4 regions of the Bradyrhizobium sp. USDA 4501 genome follow, and region 1 is predicted to be linked to each of the others. Evidence: predicted binding sites of a transcription regulator. Region 1 holds the regulator's gene; each other region holds the start of a gene.
What was found. Region 1 encodes PhoB, which activates phosphate uptake and scavenging genes when phosphate is short. Its sites were predicted from a motif close to TGTCATNNANCTGTCAT; they were not measured.
Positions count from the first base shown of each region.

Region 2: ACVWZM_RS26515 (esterase-like activity of phytase family protein) is a predicted target of PhoB. The motif match lies at 2,133-2,149, and genes of this name have one in related genera.
Region 3: ACVWZM_RS18920 (alkaline phosphatase) is a predicted target of PhoB. The motif match lies at 1,793-1,809, and genes of this name have one in related genera.
Region 4: phnF (phosphonate metabolism transcriptional regulator PhnF) is a predicted target of PhoB. The motif match lies at 1,482-1,498, and genes of this name have one in related genera.

Region 1 is NZ_JBSSEX010000001.1:5,305,050-5,309,086, reverse strand. It holds gene ACVWZM_RS24175 (GcrA family cell cycle regulator) at 401-913, shown strand; gene phoB (phosphate regulon transcriptional regulator PhoB) at 1,209-1,919, opposite strand; gene phoU (phosphate signaling complex protein PhoU) at 2,065-2,781, opposite strand; gene pstB (phosphate ABC transporter ATP-binding protein PstB) at 2,888-3,706, opposite strand; gene pstA (phosphate ABC transporter permease PstA) at 3,703-4,037, opposite strand, start outside.
Region 2 is NZ_JBSSEX010000001.1:5,781,774-5,785,810, forward strand. It holds gene ACVWZM_RS26510 (enoyl-CoA hydratase-related protein) at 1-293, shown strand, start outside; gene ACVWZM_RS26515 (esterase-like activity of phytase family protein) at 733-2,085, opposite strand; gene ACVWZM_RS26520 (heme ABC transporter ATP-binding protein) at 2,194-2,997, opposite strand; gene ACVWZM_RS26525 (FecCD family ABC transporter permease) at 2,994-4,037, opposite strand, start outside.
Region 3 is NZ_JBSSEX010000001.1:4,107,495-4,111,531, reverse strand. It holds gene ACVWZM_RS18920 (alkaline phosphatase) at 1-1,735, opposite strand, end outside; gene ACVWZM_RS18915 (hypothetical protein) at 1,846-2,211, opposite strand; partial or broken gene ACVWZM_RS18910 (TetR family transcriptional regulator) at 2,308-2,430, shown strand; gene ACVWZM_RS18905 (hypothetical protein) at 2,567-2,896, shown strand; gene argG (argininosuccinate synthase) at 3,066-4,037, opposite strand, start outside.
Region 4 is NZ_JBSSEX010000001.1:1,531,811-1,535,847, reverse strand. It holds partial or broken gene ACVWZM_RS07175 (patatin-like phospholipase family protein) at 439-627, shown strand; gene phnF (phosphonate metabolism transcriptional regulator PhnF) at 728-1,453, opposite strand; gene phnG (phosphonate C-P lyase system protein PhnG) at 1,582-2,043, shown strand; gene phnH (phosphonate C-P lyase system protein PhnH) at 2,048-2,656, shown strand; gene ACVWZM_RS07155 (carbon-phosphorus lyase complex subunit PhnI) at 2,660-3,763, shown strand; gene ACVWZM_RS07150 (alpha-D-ribose 1-methylphosphonate 5-phosphate C-P-lyase PhnJ) at 3,760-4,037, shown strand, end outside.

The sequences.
Region 1 (4,037 bases):
GCCTTTGCGGGCGGCACGTGGCGGGCATTCTATGCTGCGGTCGGTAAGTGTCAATCGCCACGAAGTGGCCTTCCTGCAATGCGAAACGAGCGCAATCCGGAGCATTCCGGTGCGGTGGAAAAGCCTCATCGCGATGCTTAACTGTGTGGGAACATGTGGACGCACGACCGCGGACTCTTGCGCCAGAGTCACGCCATATTGTAGCGTTTGGCCTGTCGGGTACGACATCTCGTGCGGCGGTACTGGACCCTCTAAGTAGCCTTTGTGTCTCGCGTAAACGTTCGGGCGCAACACCGTGCCCGGCGAGGGCTAAGGGATTCTGGCCGCAGGGATATTTGTCCAGATTGGCTCGCAGCGCCGCTCCAATGATTGGCCGGCGCTACGCGAAGGGAAGAATGCGATGACTGTATTGACCTGGTCCGACGATCGCGTCGAGCAGCTGAAGAAACTCTGGGAGTCCGGCCTGTCGGCCAGCCAGATCGCGGCGGAACTTGGCAATGTGACGCGAAACGCCGTGATCGGCAAAGTGCATCGGCTCGGCCTCTCCGGCCGCGCCAAGGCACCCTCCACGGCCGCGCCGCGGCAGCGCAAGGCCCGCCCCGCCCAGCACATGATGCGGGTGGCGCGCCCGGTCTCGCGCGGCAACACCGCGCTGGCGCACGCCTTCGAGGCCGAGATGGAGCCCGATCCGATCTCCTACGACAATGTGGTGCCGATGAGCCAGCGGCTGTCGCTGCTCGAGCTCAACGAGGCCACCTGTCACTGGCCGGTCGGCGATCCCTCGAGCCCGGAATTCTTCTTCTGCGGCGGCAAAGCGCTCGGCGGCCTGCCCTATTGCGCGCATCACTCGCGCGTCGCCTACCAGCCCGCCGCCGATCGCCGCCGGCCGTCGGCGAAACCGCAGATCAAGTGAGCACTCGGGAAAACGACGGAAGACCTCAAAGACAAATCCCCGCGAAAGCGGGGATTTTTTTGTGTGACGCAGCCCGGATGGAGCCAACGGGGCGCTCGTTCGCGCGACCCGTCGGCTCCATCCGGACTACCGCTACATCACCGGCCTCGTCCCGGCGCAGGCCGGGACCCATAACCACGAATGGGTGTTGTTAGAAAGCCGTCTGGCCGCGTGCCGATTGCGCTGGCCGCGGCGTATGGGTCCCGGCTTGCGCCGGGACGACGCCGTGTTGCGGTTTATGAATGCCGCATGGCCGTTACGGCTGCGGCTCGGCCTTGGCAAAGCGGTCGTCGAGCGCGTAGCCGGCGCCGCGCACGGTGCGGATCGGATCCTGCTCGCGGCCCGGATTGAGCAGCTTGCGCAGGCGGCCGATATGCACGTCGACGGTGCGCTCATCGATGTAGATGTCGCGGCCCCAGACGCTGTCGAGCAATTGCTCGCGGCTGAACACGCGGCCGGGATGCTCGAGGAAGAATTCGAGCAGGCGATACTCGGTCGGCCCGAGATCGATCGGACGGCCCGAGCGCGCCACGCGGCGCTTCTCGCGGTCGAGCTCGATGTCGCCGTAGGTCAGCACGGTCGCAAGCCGCTCCGGGCTGGCGCGGCGCAAGAGGCCCTTCACCCGCGCCAGCAGCTCCGGCACCGAGAACGGCTTGACGATGTAATCGTCGGCGCCGGTGGCAAGCCCGCGCACGCGCTCGCTTTCCTCGCCGCGCGCGGTCAGCATGATGATCGGAAGCTGCTTGGTCTCGGGCCGCGCCCGCAGGCGGCGGCACAGTTCGATGCCGGACAGGCCCGGCAGCATCCAGTCCAGCACCACGAGGTCGGGAACGCGCTCCTTCAGCCTTGTATCCGCATCGTCGCCGCGCCCCACCGTCTCGACATCGTAGCCTTCCGCATCGAGATTGTAGCGCAACAGCGTCGTCAGCGCTTCCTCGTCTTCGACTACCAGAATGCGTGCGCTCATCGGTTTAAGTTCTTTCTCTGTGGTGATCCGTTGCCCAGACGCAAACCGAAACGCTTACTTCCTTGAGCATAGTCCCCGCGGAAACGATTTGTCGCGAGGATCGTCCAGTTTCGCTCTTGCCGGTTCCGTGCTTGCCGATCATGCCTCAGTTGCCCGGCACCGTGGTGGCAAAAGTGGTCATGTCGCCCTTCGGGCGCTTGTCGGTGATCTGCTGGCCCTCGATCATGTAGAACACGGTCTCGGCGATATTGGTGGCGTGATCGCCGATCCGCTCGATGTTCTTGGCGCAGAACATCAGATGGATGCAGAACGAGATGTTGCGCGGATCTTCCATCATGTAGGTGAGCAGTTCGCGGAACAGCGAGGTGCAGATCGCATCGACCTCCTCGTCGCCCTTCCAGACGTTCATCGCCGCCGGCAGGTCGTGGGCGGCATAGGCGTCGAGCACCGACTTGACCTGCGACAGCACGAGGTCGGTCATGTGCTCGAGGCCGCGGATCAACTTCAGCGGCTGGAAATCGCTCTCCAGCGCCGCGACGCGCTTGCCCATGTTCTTGGCGAGGTCGCCGATCCGCTCGAGATCGGTGGCGACGCGCATCGCGCTGACGATCTCACGCAGGTCGATCGCCATCGGCTGGCGGCGCGCGATCGTCAGCACCGCGCGCTCTTCGATGTTGCGCTGCAGATTGTCGATCTCGATGTCGGCGGCGACCACGCGCTTGCCGAGCGCGACGTCGCGACGGATCAGCGCGTCGACCGACTCGGTGATCATCCGTTCGACCAGGCCGCCCATCTCGGCGACCAGGCGGGTCAACTCCTGCAGGTCGCTGTCGAATGCCTTGGCGGTATGTTCAGAAGCCATCGCTTGTCTCCCTCAACCATGATCCCGGGGATCATGGTTTCGTGTCCTGAATTTTAGCATGACCTGATCGGAAAACCGGTTTCCACTTTTCCGGATCATGCGCCGGTCAACCGAACCGGCCGGTGATGTAGTCCTGGGTGCGCCGATCGCTCGGTGAGGTGAAGATCTTGTTGGTGTCGTCGAACTCGATCAGCTCGCCGAGATACATGAAGGCGGTCTTGTCGGAGACGCGCGCCGCCTGCTGCATGTTGTGGGTGACGATCGCGATCGTGTAGTCCTCGGAGAGTTCCTGGATCAGCTCCTCGACCTTGGCGGTCGAGATCGGGTCGAGCGCCGAGCACGGCTCGTCGAACAGGATCACCTCGGGGCGCACCGCCACGGTGCGCGCGATGCACAGGCGCTGCTGCTGGCCGCCGGAGAGCGACAGGCCGGAGGCGTTCAGCTTGTCCTTGACCTCGTTCCACAGCGCGCCGCCGCGCAGCGCCTTCTCGACCCGGTCGTCCATCTCGGACTTCGAGATCTTCTCATAGAGGCGGATGCCGAAGGCGATGTTCTCGTAGATCGTCATCGGGAACGGCGTCGGCTTCTGGAACACCATGCCGACCCGCGCGCGCAGCAAGTTGAGGTCGAGCTTGGGGTCGAGAATGTTGGTCTGGTCCAGCATCAGCTGGCCGACCGCGCGCTGGCCCGGATACAGGTCGTACATCCGGTTGAAGATGCGCAGCAGGGTCGACTTGCCGCAGCCAGACGGGCCGATGAACGCCGTGACGCGGTTGGTGCCGAGCGTCAGGTTGATGTTCTTCAGCGCGTGGTGCTCGCCGTAATAGAAGTTGAGGTTGCGCACCGTGACTTTCGGAGGCGCTTCCGGCAGCGGAACCTGGGGAATGTGGCCTGCGGCAGTCGTGGAGACGGAAAGCTCGGTCATTTTGCGGCCCTTTCGGCACCAAGGATACGCGCGCCGATATTCAACGCGAGCACGGTGAATGTGATGAGCAGCGCGCCGCTCCACGCCAGCTCTTTCCAGTAGGCGTAGGGGCTCTGCACGAAGTTGTTGATGGTCACTGGCAGGTTGGCCATCGTCTTGGTCAGATCCAGGCTGAAGAACTGGTTCGACAGCGCGGTGAACAGCAGCGGCGCGGTCTCGCCGGCGACGCGGGCGGTCGCCAGCAGCACACCGGTGATCAGACCCGATCGCGCGGCACGATAAGCGATCCGCTTGATCACCAGCGAACGCGGCAGGCCGAGCGCGGAGGCGG
Region 2 (4,037 bases), 480 kb from region 1:
TGGAATTGATGCTGACGGGCGACGCGATGTCCGGCCGCGAGGCCGCCGAATGGGGCTATGCGACCCGGTCGTTTCCGCTCGCCGAGCTGGAGACGAAGACGCTGGATTTCGCCGAGCGCGCGGCCAAGGTGCCGATCGAGCTGCAGCAGCTCAACAAGCGTAGCGTCCACCGCGCGATGGAAATCATGGGCGCCCGCGCCGCGATGCGTGCCGGCACCGAGATCCAGGCGCTGGCCTTCACGACCGAGGCCAGCAAGGCCTACATGGCTTCCGCCGCGACGGCGGCAGCGTGAAGGCCCAGCTCGACCAGCGCGACACGACGTTCGGAGATTACCGGACGAAGAAGGAGTGACGATCACGGAAGCCGCGCGCTGAGCTGTATCACCGTCACCCTGAGGAGGCCGCAAAGCGGCCGTCTCGAAGGGCGGCGGCCCGGCTGTCTCCGCGCGGCTGCATCGGTGGCCGTGCATCCTTCGAGGCTCGCCCAGCGGCGCAATTGCGCCGCAAGGCTCGCACCTCCAGCGACAAAGGCGTAGCCTTTGCGCGGGGATGACGGAATGGCCGTCGTGCCGGGATGAGCATCACGCTATCCGCATATTCGCTGTCATGCCCCGCCTTGAGCGGGGCATCCAGTACGCCGCGGCCCATCCACTAAGTTCGGACGTCTCTGCAATACCGGGTCGCCCGGCCGAGCCGGGCAACGACACGCGTGTGATCGGCGAAAGCAGCCCTTCACTTCGCCTTCAGGAACTCGCCGACCTCGAGCAGCACGAACTCGTCGTCATCGGCCTTGTTCGGGTCGCGGCTGGAGGAGAACGGCAGGTTGTTGTCGTTGCCGACGATGATGTGGGTCTCGTCGACCCGGTCGACATTCTCGATGGTGAAGAACGGGAAGGTGTAGACGCCGTCGTTGAGCGGCTTGCGCGCCTTCTTGTTCGGATCGCGGATCTTCATCAGGTCGATATAGGCGATCTTGCGCACCGGCTTGCCGACATTGGCATCGGACAGCTCGATCTTGTAGACGCGCTTGAACTTGGCGAGGTCAGGAAAACAGTTCTCGCCGCGCTGGCCTTGCGGGCAGGCCTTGTCGGCGGTGCCTTCGCCATTGTCGCGCTCGATCACGAGGCCCTGGGCCGGATCGATCATGTTGAAGTCGCCGATCGCATTGCCGTTCTGCTCGAACGCATATTGCCAGTAGCGTCCAGTGAACTTCTCCGCCGCGACGTCGAATTCCAGGATGCGTGAGGCCTCCTTGCCGTCGACCTTCTCCCAATCCTTCTTGTCGGCATCCCACAGCGGCCCCTCGAGCAGGCCGTAAAGGAACTTGCCGTCCTTGGAGGAAGCAAAACCTTCATAGCCCTTGGAGCGGCGCAGGTTGACGTTGGTGTAGCTGGCGCCGGGCGCGCCTGGCGACTGCACCGCCCAGTGATCCGGCGAGCGCACCGGCTTGCCGTCGGCGACGGTCTCGAACACGGCGAGGATCTTGCCGGTCTTGTCGGCCTTGAGGATGTAGGGCCCGAATTCATCGCCGATCCAGAAAATGTCGTTGATGATCTGGAAGCCTTCGGTGTCGAAATCGGCACCGGTCAAATAGCGCTTGGCGGTGTCCTCGTGGACGATGCGGAACGGCACCTTCCTGTCGGGATCGTGCAGGAACACCGTCTCCTGACGCTCGATCTTGCCGCTCGCCCAGTCGATCTTGTGCCGGTTCAGGTACAGCATCGAGTCCGCCGAGTTGTAGCGCGAGCCCATGCCGTTGTCGGTGATCACCCAGAACGAGCCGTCGGGCATCACCTTGATGCCGGAATGGCCCTGCAGCGGCTGGCCCTTGAACGGCAGCGACACGCCGGTCGGCCGCTCGTACGATTTGCCCATCACGGTGCCGATGGCGTCGACGCGCTTGCCGGTGGTGTATTTGCCCGAGGTCTTCAGATCATCAGGGGCGTCGGCGGGCGCGTCGATGAAGCTCTCCGCCGGCATCACGGCGTGTCCCGCCAGCGTCGCCGGGAATTCGCCCTCACCCTGCGCGAATGCCGATGTGGCGAGCAGGATCGAGGCGACGGAGCAGAGCAGGGACAGGCGCATGGTTGATCTCCCAAAGGATAAACGATGCGGTGTTCTCCGAGCCGCCTGTTACAGCCGGCTGACAGTTTTGTGAACCGCGGATGTTGCGGCGGGATAAGGCTTGCGGCGTTACGTCGCCTTGCCCGCCGGCTGCATCGTCTGCGGCAGCAGGAACGGCACGCCGTTTCCGGTATAGGCGATCGCAGCGTCGATCTCGAAGATCTCGCGCAGCGTCTCGGCCTTCATCGCCGCCGTACGGTCGCCGTCGACGGCAAGCCGGCCGCGGTGCAGCAGCAGGATGCGGTCGGCGAACCGCATCGCGAGGTTGAGGTCGTGCAGGATCGCGATCACCGCGGTGCCGCGGGCGGCGCGCCGCCGGGCCGTTTCGACCAGGTCGATCTGGTGGCGCAGATCGAGGCTCGAGGTCGGCTCGTCCAGCAGCAACAGTCCCGGTCCATGCAGCGCTTCGCCGCAGGCGAGCTGCACCAGCACGCGGGCGAAATGCGCCCGCTGCTGCTCGCCGCCGGACAGTGTCGGCAATTGCCTGAAACGGAAACGCGCGAGCCCGACCTCGTCGAGCGCCGCCTCGACCAGCGCGCGCGCCACGGCACGCGGGCTTTCGCCGGCGCCCATGCTGACGATTTCCTCGACGGTGAACGGGAAGGTGACGTTGACATGCTGCGACAGCATCGCGCGGTGCTGCGCCAGCGCGCGCGGTCGGTAAGTTTGCAGGTCGCGCTGCCTCAGCCTGATCGCCCCGCGGGACGGACGCAGGTCGCCCGACAGCATCCGCAGTAGGGTCGATTTGCCGGCGCCGTTGGGACCGACGATCGCGACCATCTCGCCGGCGCCGATCTGCAGCGACACCGCATCGACCAGATCAGTGCCGCCGACCGTCATCGATACCGACTGTGCTTCGAGCAGGGCCGTCATAGCGACACCAGCCCGCGCTGCCGCAGCAGCATGGCGAGGAAGAACGGCGCGCCGATCGCTGCCGTCAGGATACCGATCGGCATTTCCGCGGGTGCCACGATGGTGCGCGCCACGGTGTCGGCGCCGACCAGGAGGATGGCGCCGAGCAGCGCGGAGGCCGGCAGCAGCAGCCGATGCGCGGGCCCGATCACCAGCCGCAACAGATGCGGCACCACGATGCCGACGAAACCGACCACGCCGCAGACCGAGACCGCGACCCCGGTCATCGCCGACACCAGCACGATCGAGATCCGCTTCAGCCGTTCGACGTCGACGCCGCTGTGGAACGCCTCCGCCTCGCCGAGCACCAGCACGTCGAGCCCGCGCGCGATCGAGAGGCAGGCGGCCAGCGCGACCGCCAGCACCGGCGCCAGCGCCGTGAGCTTGCTCCAGGTCGCACCGCTGAGCGAGCCGAGCAGCCAGAAGGTGATGTCGCGAAGCTGGCGATCGTCGGCGACGAACACCAGAAGGCCGATGCCGGCATTGGCGATCGCGGCGATCGCAAGCCCGGCCAGCAGGAAGATCGCGATCGATGTCCGGCCGCCGCGGTTGGCGATGCCGTAAAGCACGACGGTCGTGATCAGCGAGCCGGCAAAGGCCGCGATCGGCAGCAGCTGGTGTTGCAGGAAGCGCAGACTTTCGCCGAGATGGCTGTCGGTGAACACGATCGCGGCCGCCGCGGCAAACGCGCCGCCGGAGGAGACGCCGACCAGCGCGGGGTCGGCGAGGGGATTGCGGAACAGGCCCTGCATGATCGAGCCTGATACGGCAAGGAGGCCGCCGACCATCGCCGCCGCCGCGATCCGCGGGATGCGGATCGACCACACCACGAGTTGGTCGCGTGCGAGCAGCGGGTTGGCGACACGATCAGCCCAAAGCCCAAGCGCCGCCGGAAGCCGAGCCATTGGAATGCCGGCAGCCCCGACCGTCAGGGCGACGAGGGCGGTGCCTGCGAGCGCCGCAAGCAGGCAGAGCAGGGTGAGTGTCGCGGCCGGCCGCAG
Region 3 (4,037 bases), 1.2 Mb from region 1:
CGCGGAACACTTCGGTGTTGTCCATCGAGCCGTGGACGCGCTCGCTGCCCGGGCCCGTCGCGGTGAGAATGACGTCCTCGCCGGAATGCACGCTGGCGCCGATCATCGCCGGCAGATTGCCGAAGCGCAGCACGACGCCGGGGACATCCTTGTACTTGTCATTGGCCTTGAACGTGTCGGGCTGGTCGGCCTTCACGGTCGGCTCGTTCGGATCGTCGAGTTTCGGGCGGAACGTCTCGTAGTGATCCGGCAGGCTGGCGGAGAAGATTGCAAGCCGCCGGCTGACATCGACGCGTGACGGATAACCTTCGGCGTCCGGCGCCGGATAATTCGGGAACCCGGCTTTCTCGTAGACACCGACGCGCTCGCGCAGCGGCACGTTGGGTGTCGCCGCCATGTCGTCATTGATGGTGCCGACCAGGCTGTTCGGATGGTTGTGGTCGGCCACGACCAGGATCAGCGTGTCGTCGTTGCGCGCTTTCGCCCAGTCCTTTGCGAGCCGCACCGCGTTGTCGAGCATGATGGTGTCGTAGACCGCGCGCTCCATGTCGAGCAGATGGGCGTATTTGTCGATCAGGCCGGACTCGATCATTAGGAAGAAGCCGGCCTCGTGCTTCGACAGCACCGTGAGCGCGGCCTGGACCTGCGCGGCCTGGACCTGCTCGGTCAGGTCCGGCTGTTCGGGGAATTTCCTGACGCCGCCTCCCTTGAGGAATTTGCGGTCAAGCGCGCCGTCCATGTTGCCGGCGGCGAACAGGCCGAGCAGTTGGCGGGTGTCCGGTTTGGCCGCGAGCGTGGCGAGTTCGCCTGCGGTCGTCGCGACCGGATAGCCGGCGTCGCGGAAGCGCGCGAGATAGTCGACATCGTCCTTGCGTTTCGATCCGGACGCGGATTGCGGCAGGAAGTTCGCGGAGCCGCCGCCCATCAGCACGTCGGGCTTCGCGTCAAAATATTGCGCGACGATCGCGTCATAGGCGGCGCGGCGGCGGGTATGCGCAACCATCGCCGCCGGCGTCGCGTCCTCGACCTCGGTGTTGGTGACGATGCCGACCTCGAGGCCCGCCCGGCGCTTGGCGAGGCTCGCGATGGTCTCGACCCTGGGATCGTCGAGCGGATCGGGCGTGCGATCGGCGTAGACGCCGAGCGCATTGACCGCGGCCTTGTGGCCGGTGGCGTAGGCGCTCGCGGCATTCGCCGAATCGGTGATGATCGAGTCCGAGCCGGCGGTCGCGACCAGCGCCATATGCGGCATGTCGTCGATCGCGAGCTTGCCGCGGCTCTTGCCCTCCGCGATTCCCTTGGAGAGGATTCGCGCGGCGACGCGATGCGACGGCGACATCCCGTCGCCGATGAACAGGATCACGTTCCTGGCCTTGCGTGCCCCGGTGTCGTAGACGGTCCAGGTCATCTTCCGGCTCTGCGTGCCGTCACTGACTTCGACGGCGACCTGCCCGGGCTTGACGAGCGAGACATCGCGCAGCACCAGCGCTGACTGCTCCCGGCCGGCCTCGTGCACGGTGAATGTGCCGCCCTGGCCGAACACCGCGGCATAGTCCGCGCCGTTCAGCGTGACCTTGAGCTTTGCTTGATCGACCACCCCCGGAAGCTCGACCTTGAAGTCGAATTTGGCGCCGACGAGGATATCGGCGCGATCGATCGGATAGATCGTCTGGGCGAACGCCGGCGCTGCCGACAACGCCAGCGTGACGGCCATCCCGGCAACTTGCTTGATCATGATCGATGCTCCGCTCTCGCGCATCATGCGCATCGGAGCGGAGGCTAGTTGCGGCGGATGACGGCGCAATGAGGCGCGCCGGGGCGTATTGCCGCAAGGCCGGCGTGATTTCAGCGCGCCATCTGCTGCGGATCGTAGAAGAAGCGCTCCTCGACCAGCTCCTCGCCGCGCCAGGTCTGCCAGGCGACCTCCTCCATGCTGCGGACCTTGCCGTCCTTGCCGGTGAATTCGAAGCGCCAGCAGATCGCCGAATGATCGCCGTCAAGCAGGAGCGGCCCGAGCCGCGTGGTCTTGACGCCGGCGACCGCGGCCAGCACCGCCGCCTCGCGCGCCGCCAGCGCCTCGCGGCCGACCCGCCACTCGCCGTCGTTCTCCTGGGTGCGGGCATCGACTGAATAGAAGTTCCTGATCGCGCCGACATGGTCGTTGGACTCGACCGTGTCAGCGAAGGCTTGCAACGTCCTAAGCGAGGGCATCGGGCATTCTCCATTTACCGACTTACAGTCGGTATTTATCGACTAGTAGTCGGTAAGTCAATTGGCTTGCGTCTGGAACTGGGCTAGAGATGCGCCATGGCAACCCAGGCCGAACGGCGCGAGAAAACCAGAGCCGCCATCGTCAAGGCGGCGCGGCGCATTTTTGGCGAGCGCGGCTTCGCCGCTGCGACGATGGACGACATCGCCGCCGGCGCGCGTGTTGCCAAGGGCGCGGTCTATCATCACTTCGCGACCAAGGAGGCGGTGTTCGAGGCGGTGTTCGAGCAGGTGTCGATCGACCTTGTTGCCGATCTCGACCGCATCTCGCGCGCCGAGAACGATCCGCCTGGCGGCGATGGCGGCGGGCACGCAGGGCTATTTCGCGGCGTGCTCGAAAGGCCCGACCGGCCAGATCATCTTGCGCGACGGCCCCGCCGTGCTCGGCTGGGAACGCTGGCGCGAGATCGACGCCAAGCATTTCGGCGGCAAGTTTCCGCGCGCGCTGGCCGCCGCGATGGATGCCGGCGTGATCGCCAAGCAGCCGATCGAGCCGCTGGCGCGGCTGCTGCTCGGCGCGGTGACGGAAGCCGCGGTTGCGGTCTCCGCGGGGCCGGATATCGGCAAGACCGGCACCGATTACGCGCGCGCGTTCCGCTCGCTGCTCGATGCGCTCAGGGTGAAGTAGGCAGGCCTCTCTCCCCACGTCGTCCCGGCGAAGGCCGGGACCCATAACCACAGGGAGGAGTCGTAAAAGCGCGCTGGAGCACCAGCGTGCTTCATAACCATGGCCGGTGGTTATGGGTCCCGGGTCGCGCTTCGCTTGCCCGGGACGACAAGGCGAGAGGGGTGCCGCCTCAGTCCTTGTCGTTCTCGAGCTGGAAGATCTGCGAGCCTTCGCCGCTCGAGATGAGGCCAGTCTTGTTGTACAGGCCGAGCTTGGCGCGGGTGTCAGCAATGTCGAGGTTGCGCATCGTCAGCTGGCCGATGCGGTCGGCCGGCGTGAAGGCGGCGTCCTCGACCTTCTCCATGCTGAGCCGCTCCGGCGCGTAGGTGAGGTTCGGGCTCTCGGTGTTTGATATCGAGTAGTCGTTGCCGCGGCGCAGCTCGAGCGTCACCTCGCCGGTGACGGCACGCGCCACCCAGCGCTGCGCGGTCTCGCGCAGCATCAAGGCCTGCGAATCGAACCAGCGGCCCTGATAGAGCAAGCGGCCGAGCCGCATGCCGCTGATGCGGTACTGCTCGATCGTATCCTCGTTGTGGATGCCGGTGACGAGGCGCTCATAGGCGATGTGCAAGAGTGCCATGCCGGGCGCCTCATAGATGCCGCGGCTCTTCGCTTCGATGATGCGGTTCTCGATCTGGTCACTCATGCCGAGGCCGTGGCGGCCGCCGATCGCATTGGCCTTGAGGAACAGCGCGACCGGATCTGCAAACGTCTTGCCGTTCAGCGCGACCGGCTGCCCCTCCTCGAAGCGCACCACGACCTTCTCGGCCTTGACGTCGCAATCGGCGCGCCAGAACGGCACGCCCATGATCGGGTTGACGATGGTGATGCCGCTCGCAAGGCTCTCGAGATCCTTGGCCTCATGCGTCGCGCCGAGCAGATTGCTGTCGGTCGAATAGGCCTTCTCCGCGCTCATCTTGTAGGCGAAGCCTTGCGCGGTCATGAACGCCGACATCTCGGCGCGGCCGCCGAGCTCGTCGATGAACTGCTGGTCGAGCCAGGGCTTGTAGATGCGCAGGCTCGGGTTGGTCAGCAGGCCGTAGCGATAGAAGCGCTCGATGTCGTTGCCCTTGAAGGTCGAGCCGTCGCCCCAGATGTTGAC
Region 4 (4,037 bases), 3.8 Mb from region 1:
TTCCGCGCAGCCAGGAGCCGGGAGAAAATCATGCGCAAATTGTTTCTATGGGGCCTAGCACTTGGGATTGCTTCGGTGGCGATCACGGCGACCAGCGGTCGTTCGCAGGCCGGCCTTATTGCGCCGCTGGGTCTGCGCCAGGCCGCCGACGAGCTTCGTCTCGCGGAAACTGTCCAATTCACCTGGAGGGGCCACCGCTACTGTTGGTACAGCAGGGGATGGCGCGGCGGCGGTTGGTATCGGTGTGGTTTTGGTTCAAGGCGCGGCATGGGTTGGGGTGGTCCGGCGGGATGGCACGGATGGCGCCGGCCAGGCCACCGCCCGGTCACTCGGCCTCCGAGACCTGGGCGGCCAGGAATCCAGCGTCCGCAACCACTCCCGCAACCGCTTCCCGGCAGGAGCTGATGGCTGCTTTGTCTATCGTTCGCCGGCCGCGACGTGGCCGCACGCCAGTCGGAGCCCCGCCATGTCCTTGAAGGAGCCGCAAACACGCGCGGGCCAAGTGCGCGATACCGTGCTGGTCGATCTCGCGCTGAGGGCAGTGGATCGTACCGGGCTTTTACCTGGGGGGTGCTCGATCGGCTCATGGATGAGCCGTGGTTGCGCAGCGAGGCAATATCGGGCACCTGACGACGACCAACGTTCATACTGGCCGTGGTGGGCGTGTGTAACAAGACATCGGGCCTTGCAGGGCTCGACCGTTTAGTTCGGATTACAAAGGGGATTGTCAGCCGTTCTCGACCAGAAACTCCACGCGCTCGGCGGCGAAGCGCGAGCGCTTGGTCACCAGCGGCTGGTCCAGCATGTCGACGTCGGTTGCGTCGACCACCAGCACCGGCCGTCCCAGCGGCAGGTCGAGTCGCGCGGCGTCGGTCGCATCGACGATCGCCGCGGTGATCCGGGTCGAGGCGCGGTGGTAGTCCTTGACGCCGTAATGCCCGAGCAGCTTCGTCATCGAGCGGACGTTGGCGAACACGCTGCCGGCATCGGGAAACCGCTCGGCCGACAGCCAGGTGGTGGAGACGCAGATCGGCGTCCGGTCGGCGAGCCGCACCGCTTCGATCCGGATCAGCGGCGCACCGATCTTCAGGCCGAGCTCGCGCGCGATCTCGCGATTGGCGGTGTCGCTGCTCGCATCGATCAGCTGGCCGCGCGGCTCGTGACCGCCGGCGCCGACGATCTCGGAAAATCGCGTGCGTGAGCGCAAGGGATAGGCGAGGCGCTGGGCTTCGACATAGGTGCCGCTGCCGCGTTCCGCGCGCACCAGGCCGCGCTCGGCCAATGCGGCGAGCGCCCGCCGCACGGTGTGCCGGTTGACCCGGTACGTCTCGGCGATCTCCATCTCGCCGGGCAGCTTTTCGCCGGCGGCGAAGCGACCGTCAGCGATGCCGCGCTCGATGCCGTCGGCGACCTGCCGCCACAAGGCGACGCCGGAACTTTCCTGCATGCTCATGGCGCGGTGATACCAGAAATCTTTGGTTTGTCACGAAACAGTCATGGCGCTCCGCTATCAAGTTGTCTAGTATCATAGACAACTTGATGCAAGCAAGGTTGCCCAAAGGTTTGCCCATGAGTTCGACCATGAGTTCGACCGGACCAAACAGCAAACAGGCCCAGCGCAAGGCCGCGATGATGGTGCTGGCGCACGCCGCCGCTACGGACATCGCAGGCAGGCTGGCCGCGATCGCGGTGCCCGCGCATGAGAACCTGCGCGAGCCGGAAAACGGCCTTGTGATGCTGCGCGGGCGGATCGGCGGCGACGGTGCGCCATTCAATCTCGGCGAGGCGACGGTGTCGCGCGCGGCGGTGCGGCTTGCGACCGGCGAGGTCGGCTTCGGCTACACGCTCGGCCGCGACGCGCGGAAGGCGCAGATGATCGCGCTGTGCGACGCCATGGTGCAGTCGGCGGAGTTGTCCGGCGAGGTGGAGGCCAAGGTGATCGCGCCGCTGCGCGTCGCCATGAACGCCGAACGCGGCCGCAAGGCAGCGGAAACCGCGGCGACGCGGGTCGATTTCTACACGATGGTGCGCGGTGAGGGATGATGCAATGACGACGATTGCCGAAATGCCCGCGGGCTTTGCCGACAAGGTGCTGTCGGCGCAGTCGACTTTCCGTTCCGTGATGGATGCGATGGCGCGCCCGGGCAGCGTGCAGCGCGTCGCCGCGAGCGTCGGAACGCCCGCCGGCATGATGCGCGGCTCGGCCGCGATCGCGCTGACGCTGTTCGATCACGACACGCCGATCTGGCTTGACGCTGCGATGTCGGCGACGCCGGACGTCGCCCGCTGGCTGAAGTTTCACGCCAGCGCGCCGGTGGTGGCCGATTCCTCGATCGCGAGCTTCGCTTTGATCGGCGATGCCGCGAGCCTGCCGGCGCTCGATCGCTTTGCATTCGGCAGCAGCGAATATCCTGACCGGTCGACCACGCTGATCCTGCAGGTCGACAGCCTGTCGCAGGGGCCGGCCTTCGAGCTGAAAGGGCCCGGCATCGACGGCAGCGCCGTGCTGCAGGCGATGATCAAGCCGCGCGACCTGTTCCAGCGGCTTGCGATCAACGAAGCCCTGTTCCCGCGCGGCATCGATGTCGTGCTGGTCCATGACGATGCCATTGTGGCGATCCCGCGCACCACGCGGCTGATCGCAAGCGGAGTGTGAGCGATGTATGTAGCCGTCAAGGGAGGCGAGCGCGCCATCGAGAACGCCCATCGTCTGCTCGCGCATGAGCGGCGCGGCGACCGCGAGGTGCCCGAGGTGACGCTGGCACAGATTTCCGAGCAACTCGCGCTCGGCGTCGATCGCGTGATGACCGAAGGTTCGCTCTACGACCGCGAGCTCGCGGCGCTCGCGATCAAGCAGGCGCGCGGCGACATGATCGAGGCGATCTTCCTGGTCCGCGCCTTCCGCGCCACGCTGCCGCGCTTCGGCGCCACCGAGCCGGTCAACACCGGCGAGATGCAGGTGCGGCGGCGGATCTCCTCGACCTTCAAGGACGTTCCGGGCGGCCAGATCCTGGGGCCGACCTTCGACTACACCCATCGCCTGCTCGATCCGCAGCTCGCGGAAGGCTTTGTGCCGGAGCAGCCGGCGACCGCGGAGGCCTCGCAGGCCGCCACGCCGCGGGTGACCGACATTCTCGGCCGTGACGGTCTGATCGAATCCTCGCCGCAGGCAGATAGCAACACGCCGGTCGGCGACCTCACGCGTGAGCCGTTGAGCTTTCCGGCCGATCGCGATTTGCGGCTGCAGAACCTGGCGCGCGGCGATGAGGGCTTCCTGCTCGCGCTCGGCTACTCGACGCAGCGCGGCTACGGTCGCAATCACCCGTTCGCCGGCGAGATCCGCTTCGGCGAGGTCGAGGTCGAGTTCTTCGCCGAGGACGCGGGCTTTGCCGTGCCGCTCGGCTCGATCGAATTGACCGAGTGTCAGATGGTCAACCAGTTCAAGGGCTCGACGACTGAGGCGCCGTGCTTCACCCGCGGCTATGGCCTCGCCTTCGGGCAGAGCGAACGCAAGACCATGTCGATGGCGCTGGTCGATCGCGCGCTGCGTGCGCGTGAGCTCGGCGAGGAGGCGGCGGCGCCGGCGCAGGACGAGGAGTTCGTGATGTCGCACTCCGACAATGTCCAGTCGACCGGCTTTGTCGAGCATCTCAAGCTGCCGCACTATGTCGACTTCCAGTCCGAGCTCGGCCTGTTGCGCAAGCTGCGGCAGGAGTTCGCGGAAGCCAACGAGGCCGTGGAAATGCAGGAGGCCGCGGAATGAACGCGCCGACGTACAATTTCGCCTATCTCGACGAGCAGACCAAGCGGATGATCCGCCGCGCGATCCTCAAGGCGATCGCGATCCCCGGCTATCAGGTGCCGTTTGCGAGCCGCGAGATGCCGATGCCCTATGGCTGGGGCACCGGCGGCGTGCAGGTGACCGCCGCGATCCTCGGTCCCGACGACGTGCTGAAGGTGATCGACCAGGGCTCGGACGACACCACCAACGCGATCTCGATCCGCAAATTCTTTGGCAAGACCGCGGGTGTCGCGAC